DNA from 2 places in the Acetobacterium sp. K1/6 genome. Region 2 is predicted to be linked to the other one. Evidence: riboswitches for the same ligand, from Rfam matches in the RefSeq annotation. Region 2 holds a riboswitch; the other holds the start of a gene.
The links. A riboswitch is a leader RNA that binds a small molecule or an ion and turns the genes downstream of it on or off. The one in region 2 is predicted to bind cyclic di-GMP.
Positions count from the first base shown of each region.

Region 1: linked by a shared signal. The riboswitch ahead of U2P91_RS02825 (glycosyl hydrolase family 28-related protein) and the one ahead of U2P91_RS06505 (hypothetical protein) in region 2 are both predicted to bind cyclic di-GMP.

Region 1 covers NZ_JAXQGA010000002.1:197,075-205,255, reverse strand. The annotation lists gene U2P91_RS02830 (glycosyl hydrolase family 28-related protein) at 1-664, opposite strand, end outside; cyclic di-GMP riboswitch class I at 677-759, opposite strand; gene U2P91_RS02825 (glycosyl hydrolase family 28-related protein) at 883-2,478, opposite strand; cyclic di-GMP riboswitch class I at 2,491-2,565, opposite strand; cyclic di-GMP riboswitch class I at 2,615-2,690, opposite strand; gene U2P91_RS02820 (leucyl/phenylalanyl-tRNA--protein transferase) at 3,163-4,026, shown strand; gene U2P91_RS02815 (WbqC family protein) at 4,054-4,773, opposite strand; gene U2P91_RS02810 (lipopolysaccharide biosynthesis protein) at 4,846-6,306, opposite strand; gene U2P91_RS02805 (lipopolysaccharide biosynthesis protein) at 6,323-7,816, opposite strand; gene U2P91_RS02800 (DegT/DnrJ/EryC1/StrS family aminotransferase) at 7,959-8,181, opposite strand, start outside.
Region 2 covers NZ_JAXQGA010000005.1:197,759-205,939, forward strand. The annotation lists gene U2P91_RS06460 (CpaF family protein) at 1-1,030, opposite strand, end outside; gene U2P91_RS06465 (AAA family ATPase) at 1,056-2,207, opposite strand; gene cpaB (Flp pilus assembly protein CpaB) at 2,268-2,939, opposite strand; gene U2P91_RS06475 (Tad domain-containing protein) at 3,002-4,030, opposite strand; gene U2P91_RS06480 (TadE/TadG family type IV pilus assembly protein) at 4,031-4,441, opposite strand; gene U2P91_RS06485 (Flp family type IVb pilin) at 4,623-4,790, opposite strand; gene U2P91_RS06490 (Flp family type IVb pilin) at 4,852-5,019, opposite strand; gene U2P91_RS06495 (Flp family type IVb pilin) at 5,071-5,289, opposite strand; gene U2P91_RS06500 (hypothetical protein) at 5,303-5,620, opposite strand; gene U2P91_RS06505 (hypothetical protein) at 5,639-5,983, opposite strand; cyclic di-GMP riboswitch class I at 6,064-6,148, opposite strand; cyclic di-GMP riboswitch class I at 6,226-6,310, opposite strand; gene U2P91_RS06510 (DUF2325 domain-containing protein) at 6,801-7,133, shown strand; gene U2P91_RS06515 (DUF3793 family protein) at 7,136-7,693, shown strand; gene U2P91_RS06520 (VOC family protein) at 7,871-8,181, opposite strand, start outside.

The DNA of each region.
Region 1 (8,181 bases), on a different contig from region 2:
TGACTCCTGGGTCTGTGACTCCTGGGTCTGTGACTCCTGGGTCTGTGACCACTGGGTCTGTAACCACTGGGTCTGTAACCACTGGGTCTGCGGGTTCGTTGGCTACTCCAGCTGACTGCTTTTCAATGATGATTTCAATTGCCTCTAAGCGCAGACTTTTTCCTTCCGAGCCTGAGAGTGCCCCGTCTGACACCCAACCTTGAACCCAACCTTCATTTTGAATATGGGTTCGGTATTTAACAGAATAATTTGCTGCATTCTCACCGGTTAATCTAATCTGGATTCCTTCCAGCCGAAATCCTTCGCCTTCAGATCCTGAAAATTCTCCGTTTGTAGCCCATTCCTGCTCCCATCCCTTATTTTGCACATGTGTCCGATATTCAATTTCTAACCCTGAGGGGACGCTTCCAGTCAGATTTATTTTTATTCCCTCGAGGCGATATCCCTTTCCTTCTGAACCGGAGAGTTCACCACTACTCATCCAGCCCTGTGACCAACCTTCATTTTGTATATGGGTCTGATAGGTGACTCCAGGTAATTCAGTCGCTTCGGTATCGATGGTTGCTGCTAAAACGTTCGAAGAAAAAACGCTACTTAACATCAATAGGATTACCACCACACTTACACAAATTTTCTTTGCGCGATGATCCAAACTATAACTCATTTTTTTGCTCCTTTCGGCAACCGGCTACCTTTCTCTTTGAGTTAAGGCCCTTAGTTTTGCGTCCCAACTTTTCAATTGGTTTGCCTTTATCGTGGACAAAATTGTTAATATTCGACCACTTTAATTTGTAAAATAAAGCCTTGTTCAAAAGAGCAAGGCTTTTAGTAATTGCTTTATTGAATTAATACGATAAACGATATGTCCATTTTTAAAATCGATTAGTCAACTTTTGCTGACAGAAGGTTGAAATTATTGGTAGCTACTGAAAAGTCCGAGCTGGAAGTCAAGCTTTGGAATCCGCTGTAAGAATTGTCAGATACCTGAATAGCTGTTCCTTCGGGATTGTAGATCAGATAAGAATATTCAGCACCGTTATTTACAAAGGTATTGTTTTGAAGCACTGCTTGTGAACCAACGCCTCTGAAACCAATTCCGTATTTATCGATATTGTTATATTCAAAACTGGAGTTTTCTACAACAACATTGGTCGTTTGAGACGCGCTGTTGGCACTAATCAAGGGAATCTTATCCACATTCGTTACATTCATTCCAGAAACGTTAGTATCTTTTACTTCACCAATTAGCCAGAATAAGGCTCCTGCCATACCATTGGCATCGACTGTAACATTTTCTATATTTGCTTGATAACTATTATTAATAATGAATGCACCAAGATCAGTAGTTGATGGCATCGCACCGCTAATGTTTACATCTTTGATATTCAGGTTGTTTGCATCCGTTATCTTAAACCCCAAACTGCTTCCTTCGATGGTTAAACCTGAGATACTCACATTGTTTGCACCAGTATTGACGTGCATACCGACAACACTGTTTTTAATACGACAATTCTCAAAGACAATATGATCGGGTGCAGTGGGGAATTTATCATTGCCAGCTACTGCAATACCGCCACCAGGGGCATTATTAAATTCAACATTGTTAAAAAGGAAATTACTGTTATCGCCTCGGATGTATGCTGCATGAAGCCACTTCGTTCCGCCAGAATTGGCATTCAGAATGCTATCTGTCATGATTAAATCGTTGGTACCAGAAACCTGAACAGGCATGCCAGTTCTATCGATATTGAGGTTGCTGACAGTAACTCCCTGATTCCGGTTGCTTCCAGATTGTCCCATTTTTAAGCCTACATACATACTATCCATCGAAACATCTTTGATCGTCAGGTTACTGATGCCCTGAAAAAACATCCCCTGAACGTTGCTGATCATGCTGTTTGCGTAATACTCGGCACCTGCAATCGTGTTTTGAGATTCTAGTTTCAATCCTTCGATCGTTACATTAGAAATATACGAATCTGGATTTGACCATAAAATATTGGCAACTGTTGACTGCTGGGGTGCCATGTACAAGGTTGCACCATAGCCGCTGATTTTTGTATTGTTCTTCATTTCCAATTGACTCGTAACCACATAGGTTGCCGCCGGAATTAACAAGGTGACATTTTTACTGCTTGCCTCGTTAATGGCTTTTTGAATGGCCAAGGTATCATCGCTGATACCATCCCCTTTCGCTCCAAAATCTTTGACGCTGACTTCCTGACTGACAGGTGTCGTTGGTTCTGTAACTTCTGGTTCTGTCACTATCGGTTCTGTGACTACCGGTTCTGTGACTACCGGTTCTGTCACTACCGGTTCTGTCACTACCGGTTCTGTCACTACCGGTTCTGTCACTACCGGTTGAGTAATTCTAATCGGTCTTCTTGGGGGTCTAACTCTGGCAGCAAACGCTGAATTTACTGGCATCGCACTGAATAATACAAATAGTGTGACTAAAAAAACAGATAACTTTTTCATGATGGTATTCCTTTCGGTAGCTGGCTGCCATTTTACAGGCCCTTAGCTTTGCGTCCCAACTTTTCAATTGGTTTGCCTTTATCGTTGGATAACGATGAATTCAGAACAAAAATAATTTCAAATAAAAAACTTCCCCTTCGGTAACTGGCTGCCATTTTACAGGCCCTTTAGTTTTGCGTCCCTGTTTTTCAACAGGTTTGCCTTTATCGTTGGAAAGTTATTCCACGATACTTATTAACTTAACTCTGTTTTTTTGTTGATACCTTCCTTTCGTTAGCTACCTACCGACTTATAGGCACTAAACTTTACGCCACTGAATTTTAACAGGTCCGTATTTACTCCTAGAAAATAAAACTGTAATTAATACAACTCAATCATTAGTTGTCATCTATTAAACGTCTCTTAAACCTATGCATTTGATAAATATGCGATCATTTTTTGTAACTATTAAAATGAAAGCAGGAGAATATTCGAATATTAAAGTATTTACTTTTACGAAGTCACTATATCACATATCCAGAGATTAGTCAATACCTGTTGGATGCTTTATATTAATAATATTTTAATACTTAATTGATTTTCCTAGATTCTTGCGTAATAATCAATTTTTGGGGCAAATAAAGAGTATATAAAAAATATCCAATAAATCCGAACTCAAAATATTAATTTATAGGAGTAAAATCAGTGCTAAAAAAAATAAAATTTCTACTCATTACAATGGATAAACGCTTTTTTAAAGGCATTTTCAAAGCATTTTATACACGTCATTTACAGTACCGAGGAAAAGCATACTGTCTAACCAATGAATTATACTTTCCTCCTCATACATCTTCAAACAAGAACATACGTATTGGACCTGCTGGAGAATTATTGGCTATCGGTGGCGATTTAACTCCAGAACGAATTATTTACGCTTTTAAAAACGGAATCTATCCATCATCACTCATTAATCAGCCAATTCTCTGGTGGACATCAGAAATTCGTTGTGTGCTGTTTCCTGATCAGGTTCATATTTCAAAAGTTATGTGGCGACTAATCAAGCATAATAGTTTTTATCTGACGGTAGACAGAGCTTTTATTGACGTTGTAAATGGGTGCACTGAATCAAGAGAAAACTACACTTGGCTAACACCTGAACGTAGAAAATCCTGCTGTGTTTTGCATGACTTAGGTTACAAACACTCCATCGAAGTTTGGTATAACAAAAAACTGGTTGCCGGTTTGTTTGGATTCGCCTTTGGCTCCTATTTCCATATTTCCTCAATGTTTACACGAATTAATCACGCTTCAAAATTTGCAATGATCGCTCTAGCCATTCGACTGGAAGAATTGAATTATGCAATCCTGGACTGCGGAACTTGGCCAACTGATCACCTGAAAAGTATGGGCGCTGTCATTATTGATCGTGATCAGTTTCTTGAGCTGTTGGACCAAAGTATTAAGGCTCCTGAAGTCATCGAAGATTGGGAAAGCTTGTTTGAAGATTGGGACTTTTGCCAAGCCGTAAAAAACCACTTTGTCAAAAATAAGCATGATACAATTTCATAAATCTGTATCAAACCTTGCCTAAAAGCGCTAGCCCCTGCCGTCAATTAGATCATATTCCGTTAGTAGCGCTTTAACCTGCGTCAATGAATTAAACATCAGCACATCTATGATCGATAAATTGGGAACAAATGTATTGTAATACTGCCGATAGTGTAGCGATTCTCGCGTTTTAATAAACTTTAAAAGAATTCCGTTTTTTTTAAATTGCTCTGCTGAATAAAGATCCATTCCACCAATTGAATTTATATAACGATTTGCTTTGAGTTCTTTGCATACGTAGATAACAGAATCCTGATAGTTCAGTTCAGGTGAAAGCTTGAAACTCGATTCGATGATCATCTCTGTCTTAATATCCAGATATGCACAAATTTCCGTAATGCTATTTATTAAATATTTTGCCACATTATTATCATCATAATTTATGATTGTTTCAATAAGTGGATAAACCGTTTTAAATTCCGGTGCCTTACGATAAGAATTCACAATCTTATTCAGAAAGGTAGACCTCCCCTTTGTTCCTTCCTGAATTGCGAAGCTGCGCTCATTGATTTTTAGGACGTAACTATCTTTATTTAATGGCAGCGTAATCATCGACGGCGCTCCATTTAATAATATCCGGTTTCTGTGAATCCATCCTTGTTTTATAAATTGCACATCATCAGCAATAACGAAACAATCCGAACAATTGATCATTTGATAATACCCAATGTAGGGGAATAGATAGGGTTGCATTATTGAAATATCCACTTTATTTCCTCACTTTTTTATTCAGACTGATTTTTTCCTAGCCGCTAAAGAAACTCCCTTTATATCGTCAGCTTATTTGCGCTTATTTCGATTAACCAGCAGTTCTTTTCCGGTTACTAATAAATATGTTAAGCATTCAAAATTTAATAATTTTGCCATCCCAAAATAAAAGCTAATCCCAATAGTTACCTGAATTATCAGGGTTAATCCAGGCGTCATATTGAACCATGAAACAAAGTAAATAATTATCCCCATTACCACCGACAATAGAAGTGAAGGCATCACGTCTTTCATCTGTTGCATATAACTATAATCCAACAGCATTTTGTTAGGATAAGCATTTATAAACGATGAGGCGACACTGCTAAAAAACATTCCGGCCGCAATGGCATAAATACCATAAAAAAGAGAGATCCCCAAAATCACCAGGCTGACTGCATTTTTAATAATTTCCAGTTTTAGGAATATATCACTTCGCCCTAAGGCATTAATTGCCTGAAGATTAGCCGTATGAATCGGGAGTAAAGCATAAGCAGCACAGGAGATCTGTAAGAACGGAACGCATGGCAACCATTTTTCAGTCAATAAAATGATTACCAGAGGTTCTGCAATCACCGCCAGCCCAACCATCATAGGAAAGATAAAAAACGCACTGGTAACGATCGCTCTTCTAACCATTTCTTTAACGCGATGCAAATTATCTTGTTTGAGGGCAAGGGCTGGGAACATAACCGATTGGATTGAGCCATTAATATTTGCGACAATTAGTGACGGAAATTGTTGCCCGCGGTTAAAATAGCCCAACATGGCCGGATTATATATTTTTGCGACGAATAAACTTTGGATATTGGTGTATAACATATTGATGAGCGCTGAAACTAATAACTTCCAACCATATGAAAAAAGCCCCTTTAAACTTGCTAAGGAGAAAATAAAACCTGGCCGCCACTTCACTGTAAACCATAGAATCAAAGCCACAATGAATTGATTAGTTAGCTGCTGAGCCACTAACGCCCATGCTCCAAAGCCATTGTAGGCCATTGCAATACCGACTATCCCAGAAACCACAACCGCCCCTAAACTGCTGTAAAACAGTTTTCTGAATGCCAGATTTCTGGCGACCACTGCATTTTGAATTGAATTCAAGCCGCCTAAAAACAGTGTAAGTGATAAGACCCGAAGTAGTGGTGTAAGCATTTTATTCTCAAAATATCCAGCCATCAGTGGCGCCCCAAAAAACAAGGCCACATAAAACACCCCGGCAACGGCTAGACTTAAGAAAAACACGGATGAGAAATCCGATTCATTTGCATCTTTCTTTTGTATCAACGCAGTGTTAAATCCGTATTGAACAAACACATTCGCAAATGAAATAAATATTGCAATTAAGGCAATTGTTCCATATTCTTCTGGCAAGATAAGACGGGCCAGGATAATTTGTACAATAAATTGTATTCCCTGAGTTCCCAGTCGCTCCAAAAATTTCCAGACTAAAGATGCAATCACTTTAGATTTTATTTGCTTATCATCCATAATCCCTCTTCCAGATTCATTTATTTGATCTGTTATTTTTAGCTACAAACTTTCTAATCATCTGATCTTTTACAATATTAATAAAATCTCTGAAATCTTCAGGCATGTATTTAAGTATAAAAAACTTAAACGCAACAAGATACATCAAGCCCACTGCTAGAGTCATGACAATCAGCCTTAACAGAGCAGATGGCAAATTTGCCACTGGGCTACTTATCATATAACTGATTGCGCCGATTAGTATGCTGACAAGAATAATCGGGGCCAGATATCCTAACAGTTCCCGCATTTTTAATGCGACTAAGTGTCCAATCAGCAACGTCATAATAAAATAGTTGATAATAATCGCAATTGTGGTTGTCACAGCAACACCTGCTATTCCCCATTGTTTACCGATATATGCACCTCCAATAATCAGGGTTGCATAAGCAATCTGTACCCATAACCGTTTGTAGATAGCACCTAAAGAACGTACCAATGCGTCACCAATTTTATAAGCCATTCTAAAAAACAGACTTATTATCAGTATCTTAAAGGGCATTATGGTCTGCTCCCATTTCGGCCCTAAAACCACTTGCACTAAATCGGCTCCCATCGTCAGCGACACAATCGTAATTGGAAAAGCCAGAATGGCAATCAGGGCTGTTAAATTCAATACCACATACCTGATTTTTTCATGTTCATCCTGATACCTCGCCAAAAGCGGAAACAAAACCCGTTCCATCACTGTTGCAATCAGATTTGTGGGCACTAATAACAATTGGTATGCCCGGTTGTAAAACCCTAAAGCCGCACTTCCAAGCGTTTGACTTACAACAAAATAGTCACCCTGATTTGCGATGTTATTAAAAACTTTTGAAAGAGCGAATCCGGTGCCAAAATTAAGCAGTTCTTTTGCCGATTCTTTTTCGATCCGCAAACGAAATTTGATAGGCTTATTGATTAGCGACAGGATTGTTTGTATCATTACACTAAGAATCTGTGCAAATACCAACGCCCAGGCGCCAAATCCATTAAAAGCAAGTGTTATCGCAACGATTCCATTGGTTAAAGCAGCAACCGTATTAATGATACTGATCACTTTAAATTGCATTTCTTTTTGAAGTAAAGCTTCTGACACCCCTGAAATACTGTGAATGACAAACACGATCGAAAGTACTCGCAGCATGATCACGTCATCTGATCCAACAATCCCGGCAATAAAGGATGCAAAAATGAAAATAGTCGCATAAATAATGAGACCCAGGATCAGGTTTAAAGTATTGCCAGTTGCAATATAATCGTTATTTAACTGTTTTTTTTGGACAATCGCACTTCCTACCCCCATCATCCAAAATATTTCCGCAAAACTGATGATAATCTGGATTGTTGCCACCTGCCCAAACGCTTCCGGTCGTAATAATCTGGATAAGGTCATTGTGATAAGCAACCGGATAACAACACTGGTCAGTCCCATAATTGTCATCCAATAAACGCCTAAAAATGCTTTATCTTTATTCGATTCCTTCATCGCTTATACCTGCCTTCACTTTTTGCTTATCGACTGCTTAATTATTCCTTGTTAATGCTATTTATGTTTTAATATCGATATTTTAAGGGAACTCAGAACCTATCAATCCATTAAAACTGTTCATCCATTAAAACGGCCTTGTTCATAATAAGCTCTTAATAATCCCACAAATTCGATCAACATCCTTTAACTCTAAATCCGCATAAAGCGGTAGCGTCAGAACGCGTTCAGCCGTTTTTTTTGCGACTGGCGTCAGACTCGAATCAAATTGGCTGGCATAGCATTCGTAGTCAGTGATCAGTGGATAAAAGTACTTCCGGGGAATAATATGATTATTTTCCAGCGCCTCGAAAATACAATCCCGT
Region 2 (8,181 bases):
TCTCAATACGCGACAGCGAATCCCGCGGGGTGTTCGCATGGATCGTGGTCAGGGAACCATCATGCCCGGTGTTCATAGCCTGAAGCATATCAATTGTTTCCGCTGATCGGACTTCCCCAACAATGATTCGGTCCGGCCGCATTCGGAGGGCATTAACAACCAATTCCCGAATCGATATCTTGCCTCTTCCTTCCAGGTTGGAGGGGCGGCTTTCTAGCGTGATGACATGATCCTGGATCAACCGCAGTTCAGCCGAGTCTTCAATGGTGATAATCCGTTCGTTATCAGGGATAAAACTGGATAGAACATTCAGCATCGTTGTTTTCCCGCTGCCGGTTCCGCCCGAAACAATGATATTCAGTTTGCCTTTGACACAGGCTTCCAAAAACGATAACATTTTTTTTGAGATCGAACCATAACCCAGCAATTGATCGGTGGTGATCGGTTTTTTTGAGAATTTTCGAATTGTGATGACTGGTCCCACCAACGAAAGCGGCGGAATCACCACATTTACCCGGGAACCGTCTTGCAGCCGGGCATCTACCATCGGGCTTGATTCATCAATGTGCCGGCCCACCGACGAGACAATCCGGTCAATGACATTCATAACATGCTGATTGTCTTTAAAAACGACCTGAGAAAGCTGAATCTTACCATTTTTTTCAATGTACACCCGATTATATCCGTTAACCATAATTTCGGTAATGTCAGGATCATTTAAAAGAACCTCAAGCGGGCCATAACCAATAATCTCATTAAGTAATTCTTCCGTAATGCGGCTGCGATCGAGCCGGTTGACATTCTCCGCTTCAACGGTCATGACATTTTCCAGGATTCTTAATATTTCAATGGCATTTTCTTTGCCGACCTTTTCAACCTTGTTACTGTTGATTTCATTAATCACTTCCTGATGAACTCTGTTCTTCAGATCCTGATGAATGTCAACATGAAAAACTTCCTGTTTTCCTTCTTCCTGGGCCTTGTCTTTTTCTCCCAGCCGTTGTTGTTCCATTCTTTCCAAAAGTCCCATTTTTTACCTCATCTATTGATTCTTATTAACTGACCCGATGGTCAATGGTATTAACGACATAATTAGCAAGTTTTTTAAGATCTTTGCCGACTTCTGATTTTGGCGCGTCCAAAACAATCGGAATTCCCTTGTTATGAGCGGTCGTCGCCGTCTTAAAATCAAAAGTAATGGTATTTTTAACCGACTCATTTAAAACCCGTTGCATATCTTTTAAACTGATCAGTCCCTTTGTTAGACGGTTGATCACTAATTCTGTTTTTTCTTTCTGCTGCAGCGACTCAAGAATATTGAGGGTGATTTTGGTATTGCGCAAAGTTGAGATATCCTGAACCGAAATCAATAGGATCAGGTTTGAATTCTCAAAAGCAGTCATGGTAATGTCACTAAACACCGGGGCTGTATCAATCAGAATATAATCATAAAAGGGTCGCATCGTGCTGATCATGGTTTCGATATTTTTTGGCGTCACATATTCGGCATACTCTGGACTCTTTGGTGCGCAGATAATGCTGACCCCCGAAAAATGCAAAGCCATCATCCGCTTAATGGCATCAATGTCCCCGGCATCATTACCCTGGGATAATTCAGAAATAGTATCCTTCGGGTCAATATCAAAATAAACATTGACATCCCCAAATTGAAGATCGGCATCAATAATTGCTACTTTCTTGCCCATTTTTGCCAGTGAGACGGCTAAATTTACCGTGAGCGTCGTTCTGCCAATCCCGCCTTTCGCACCAAATACCGTGATGATCCGGGATTGCATGTTATTTGATGCGGCAATATCAGAATTTTCCATCCGGGATTTTTCCATGTAGTGGGCTAATTCAATATTTTCTGCCAATGTCTCGGTATCAATCGGGAACTGCAGTACTTTTCTTATGCCAGCCAGCATGACTTTTTCAATCATACTCACATCAAAACTGTCACATAACAGGATTACTGCACAACCGGGAATTTTAATATAGATCTTTTCAGCCAAATTAATGGCCGCTTTGTAGTCGTTCTCGCACTGAATAATCATCACATGGGGTTTTAAACTAATAGATTTTTCCAGAGCATTTTCATCCAACTTTGAAAACCCGATAAATGCGAGCGTGTCGTTTCGTAGCAGGCTCTTAATTTCATAGATCCGATTGTCATTGTTTCCGACAATCATTACTTTTATCTTTTCCATCGGTTCACCCCATTTCATTCTTTAACTATTTAGCAAGTTTTCGGTCGGTTTATTAAAATGTTACGGTATAAAGGGTCGCGGGCCTAAAATTGTGTTGTCAACTGGGGATCTTAGAACCAGGAGATATTTAGGCGTTTGATCAATTGATAGCGCATAGGTTATTTTTTCTACGTCGCTTGCCGGAACAGAAACCGTAACCGAGGTGTACTCCCCGCCGCTATCGCCTGCGCTGCTTGGTCCAATCTTCAAAATTTCAATGTTTTCGACGACATACTCAGAAACAATTGTTTTATCATTTTTTATCCAGATGGTAACAAGATCGACACGATCACCTTTTGTTAAATAACCACCCACACCCTTTTCTTCATCAACCAGGATCGTTATTCCCCGATAATTTGGTTCAATGGAATAAGACAGATTATTGTTTTCCTGGTTGGTATCGCTTAACCGAGTTGTCAGAATCTGTTCATTGGCTTCAATGTTTTCTTTGGTAATCCGGCCTAAAACATCTTCCAGATTGGCAATTGCCAATTGATGCACCATTTCAACGGGAATCTCTGCGGTTTTTAGCATTTCTTTTTCAATAACGGTGCCTTTGGGAATCGTCTTTATCGCTAAAACAACCGCTTGAGTTTCCTGGTTCTTTCCTTTTTCCAGCGAAGTAGCAAACTGAAAAACGGCAAATCCGGTAATCAATGATACAATCAAGGCGATTATGATGAGTTTTTTCATAAATTTCTCCATTCGACTGATTAATGGTTTATATTAATATATACCCATAATTTAATTAATAATTATTCTGACAGGATCAAATTATATAATCCAAAATCTCCTTCTGTGCCTTCCCCGACATTGCTTCCCGAAGAGGCGCCATTTGATACCATATTTAAGAATGATCCAGTAATATAACCATCATTCGTCTGGTTTTCCAGAAGAAATGCGGCAAAGCCCTCCACCACCACTGTTTTTTTATCGACGCCAAAGGAATAAACGGGAACCTTGACAATTCTCGGACAAGACGCCTCAAAGTTCTCTGTGGTACAGCCATCACCGCCACTGAGAGCTCCAAAATGGGTACAGGATGCATACCGTTCCTCAAAGCCCTGATAGGTGGGACCCACCATATTTCCACTTTCTTCCAACAGCACGTCACCTACGCTGATTTCGCCAGCATAACCCTGGGTAATCCAGATTCGATAGTCGCTGGCTCCGCCCCCTTGTCCATCAAGATCCAGGGCACCAAAGAATGAGGTTGAGCCGCTTTGGATGCCATATTTTAAGGTAACATGAGTCAGGTTGTTGCTGGCAATTCGGGCATCCATTTCTTCTTTGGTCAAACCAATGGGGGCAACCCCACTGGTTCGGATGACCGGAGAAAGTTTTGCGACAGCACTTCTTGAAAGATCAAGATAGTCAATCCCAAATATTTTGGCAAAATACATGGGGACAGTGTTATCAACGGTTACCCGTATTTCCGTGTATTGGCCATTGCTGATTTTACCTAAAACAATATCGTCTTGCGTTAAATCTTCAAATCCATTCAGGCTGGTATAATCAACGGCACTATTTTTTATCTGATTGACCTTTACCGTATTGCCGGTTTCAATGGGTAGCAACCGTCCCGCTGAATACACCGCCGCATCGGCCGCTTTTTGCTGTTCCCCGGTGCTTAAATAGGCCAATCCCAGATCGATCACCAATGCCAATATTCCAAATATAAAAACCATCGATACGGCTACAATAATCAATGCGTCGCCATGTTCTTCATTTTCTATCCTTTTAAAAGGTCGGTATTTATTGAAAACTTCGATTAATTTTTTCATTTACTCTACCTTCATGGTACAGGATGAAGAAAGATTCATGGTTTCACCCTGGACGAAAACACCGACAATTGGTGTTAGAATAGCAATATCATCGCTAATCTCAATTACCACATCTCCAAGACGAGGGTTTGAGACATTCGTAAAAGTAATGTCGATATCAACTGTACTGGCAATGTTCTCCGGAGCAATCGTCCGGATATGCTCTTCAATTGCTGTTTTACTGGTTGAATTAACGATCGCATAGCGTGCACCCTCTCGGGAGGCATAATCAATACTATTCTGGTTCATAAACAACCAACCAAAATCGATGATTCCACACAAAATCATAATCAAAATTGGCAAGGTTAATGCAAGCTCAACAATGGCCTGTCCGTCTTCTTTTTTTATTTTTTTGATTATGTTTGCAAACATTTTCCCTCCCCGATCATTTATAAAAATGATCTTATTATTAAGTCCTTTTGAACCCAACCTATGTCAATTGTTGAATTCATTAAAAAAGGCATATTGATTACGTCTGACAGAAATCTCTACTCTGACGTTGCCAATATGCCACTAGTTTCTTCACCGCAAACGCAATAACTACCAATAGATTTTATAATGCTAATTGGGTTCCAATATCCGTAAAGAATTGGCCAATTTGTGGTCCTAATAACCAGATAGCAGCAATGGCTGCCAAGGCGATCCCGGCAATGATTAATCCATATTCAACCAAACCCTGTCCATCTTCTTCCCTCATCATGTTTGTAAACAAATTTTTCATTTTAGTTCTCCTTTTAATTTTTTTGTGTTCGTTTTGTCAGTTGTGTGCACTATTGCTTTTTCTAAAGTGCCAACTGAGTTCCAATATCCGTAAAGAATTGACCAATCTGTGGTCCTAACAACCAAATTGCGGCAATTGCGGCTAATGCGATCCCGGCAATGATTAATCCATATTCAACCAAACCCTGTCCATCTTCTTCTTTCATCATTCGTACAAATACGCTTTTCATTTTATTTTCTCCTTTTAATATATTATTTATTAGTCTAACTAATAAGTTCTGTCATGCTGCTAATTGAGTGCCGATGTCAGTAAACATTTGGCCGATTTGTGGTCCTAATAACCAGATGGCAGCAATAGCAGCTAGTGCGATCCCCGTTATGATTAGTCCATATTCAACCAGCCCCTGTCCGTCCTCTGTTCTAATTATCCTTGACAATGCATTTTTCATTTCTTTTTTCTCCCTTAATAATTGTTGATTAAATTTCGTAATCGTTAACATTTATTTTCAATCCTTAAAATAACATTCCAAATTCAAATAGATGATCGTTTGCATTTATAAGATTTATAACTAAAACTGAGACAAAACCGGATGCCATAAACGGTCCCAAGGCAACCTTTGATTTTAAATTACCTTTTCTTCTGATAATCAGATAAATTGTGTAGATCATCAAAAAGAATGTCATAATCATAATTGCCGATATAATGCCATATACCCCTAAACAAAAACCAACTGCCGCTGCATATTTTACGTCTCCCCAACCAGCACCCTTTCCGATCATTGCTGGTAAGAAGAAAATAATAAAACCAATCACTAAACCAAAAATATTCATCCCGATACTTGTAATGGGTTACCTTGTTATGACAAAGGCTCCACCGACGAAGATGGTCATTAATACCAGTTCGTTGGGGATTTTTTTTATGCTGATGTCTACTACCGAAAGAATGATACAGATTGAAAAGAGCATCATATATTCCAGTGTTTTTGCTTCAAGTCCATTCAGTTTTACAAAGACTAACCAAACAAATGCATTCATTATCGCCCAAAAGATTGTTTTTGAAACACTGCCTGAAAATTGAGGGTGCTTCAGAATATTAACTCTTTGCTTGATCAAGTATACAGAAGATTTTTCCATCAAAGCGCCAACGACAGCTCCGGTTAATAAAACCAGTACAGTTATTGCAAATTGGTTCATCAGCTCACCTCCAGTAATTTTTGGTAATAAAAAAGCAACGATTTACGCGTTGCACTAAAGGCGAATTAAATACACCTAAAATCTGCAACTGGCTGTCATATAAAAAATTATTTAGACCCTATAGCTTTGCGTCCTCACCTTTCGGTAAGTTTGCCGAATATTAAATTGTCCAACAGGAGAAAACTAGAATAAAAAAACAACGCTCTGACACGTTGCACTAAATACACCATATAATGATGTTATCTTGCAACTGGCTGTCATATAAAAAATTACTTAGACCCTAAAGCTTTGCGTCCTTACCTTTCGATAAGTTTGCTAAATATTCTATTGAGATCATGATAGTTCATTGTATTTGATATGTCAAGAGAATTATTTGCTATATTTTAAATACCGAGCATATTAAAGAGTAATATTTTGCACATTATTTTTTATTTGTCATACTAAACATAAAGATACGAATTCATTATGTTCGTCGATGTTTCTCAACATTCATTCGATTATCCTTAAATTATGTTGCATCTAATTGTTATATAGTTATCAATATTATCTTTTATTATGATAATCTAATATTATTGCCATTCTTTAGAAATGTTAATTTTTAATGCTGCAAATACTTAAGCCATCGAAAAAAAAAACACGCTAACCTCAGAGATGATTTTATAGTTATAATTTTTACATAAATACATTTGTTCGCCTTGTTGTATTCCCTCTAAAAAATACTTAATAAATAATTAAGTATTTGACACAGAAAGCAGACTGTGTTACATTTTGATTATGTTAGCAACATCTAACATATATTTAAACTGGAGGTTATCTTATGAGCATTGTTATCATTGGCGGAAATGATCGTATGATTTATCAATATAAAGACCTATGTAAAGAGTATAACTGCCGTGCCAAGGTATTCACTCAAATGCAGGGTGCCCTGAAAAAGAAAATCGGAGTTCCTGATCTAATCGTATTATTTACTGGAACCGTCTCTCATAAAATGGTTAACTGTGCGACCTTTGAAGCGAAAAGACTTAACTTGCCGCTCGCTCGATCGCATACAAGTAGCTTATCTGCATTACGTAGCATTTTAGATGAGCACTGTTCTGTGTGCGAAAAACGGGACAAGTGCCATTTAAAAACGATATCCCGCGGAGTGTAACAATGAGTACTTTTGAGGAAGAAATTATCCGACACTGCTCTCCAACTCTAGCTGGAATCAAAACTGGGAATTTATTTAGCTATTCTTTCGATGATCACGATCAGTTGATTAATCAAATCACCAATTGGAACAATACTTTGAATGCTCGTGGAGTTTATTTTGAACGATTAAAAACCAATCGAAATCGTGTTCTTCTGTACGTCTACCGTAAAAATAGACTTAACCGTGACCTCTCATGTCCCAAAGTCGAACGTTTTTTAAACAAAATTGGCTATCCAACAGGGGATCTTGAATCGTGTTTGGCATTTTTATCAGAACGCATTCACGACTCAGCAGATTTCCCCCATGAAATTGGCTTGTTCTTGAGCTATCCTTTTGAAGATGTAGAAGGCTTTATCCAAAACGAAGGAAAAAACTGTAAACATTGCGGTTACTGGAAAGTCTATTGTAATGCGAACGAAAAAATTAAACTTTTCAGCAAATATAAAAAATGCGCGACAAAATATTATCAATGCCTTCTCAAGGGATCTTCGATCATACGTTTAACAGTAGCCGCGTAAGAATTTCTTAGACATTTTGACTTATTTTAGGCAATAGGTTTAAGTGATTTTTCTTCTTTATTGATTACGACAGCTTCTTTGGGACTTAAGCATTTCTGAATACAATATTTCTTAATTAATTCATAATCAAAAATATAGTAATAGAGCGTATCTTCAATCAGCTCCCACAATGATTATTTAATTCCGAATAATCTCAATTTTATAACCATCCGGATCAGTTATAAAATAATAACGGGGTTTCCCATCGCCACTCAGTCCTTTTAGCGGTGTTGGCTTATAGCCCTTTGCTTCGTGAGTTGCAAAAGACGCCTCAAGATCATCAACGAGCACCGCTAAATGACCATAGGCCGTCCCCAAATCATAAGGGAGTGCTTGCCCATAGTTAAAGGTCAGTTCCAACTGATGGCTGTTAGAACGGCCATCCCCTAAAAACACCAAGGTGAATTCATAAGTTGGTTCGTCCCGTCGCTTCACTTCCTCAAATCCTA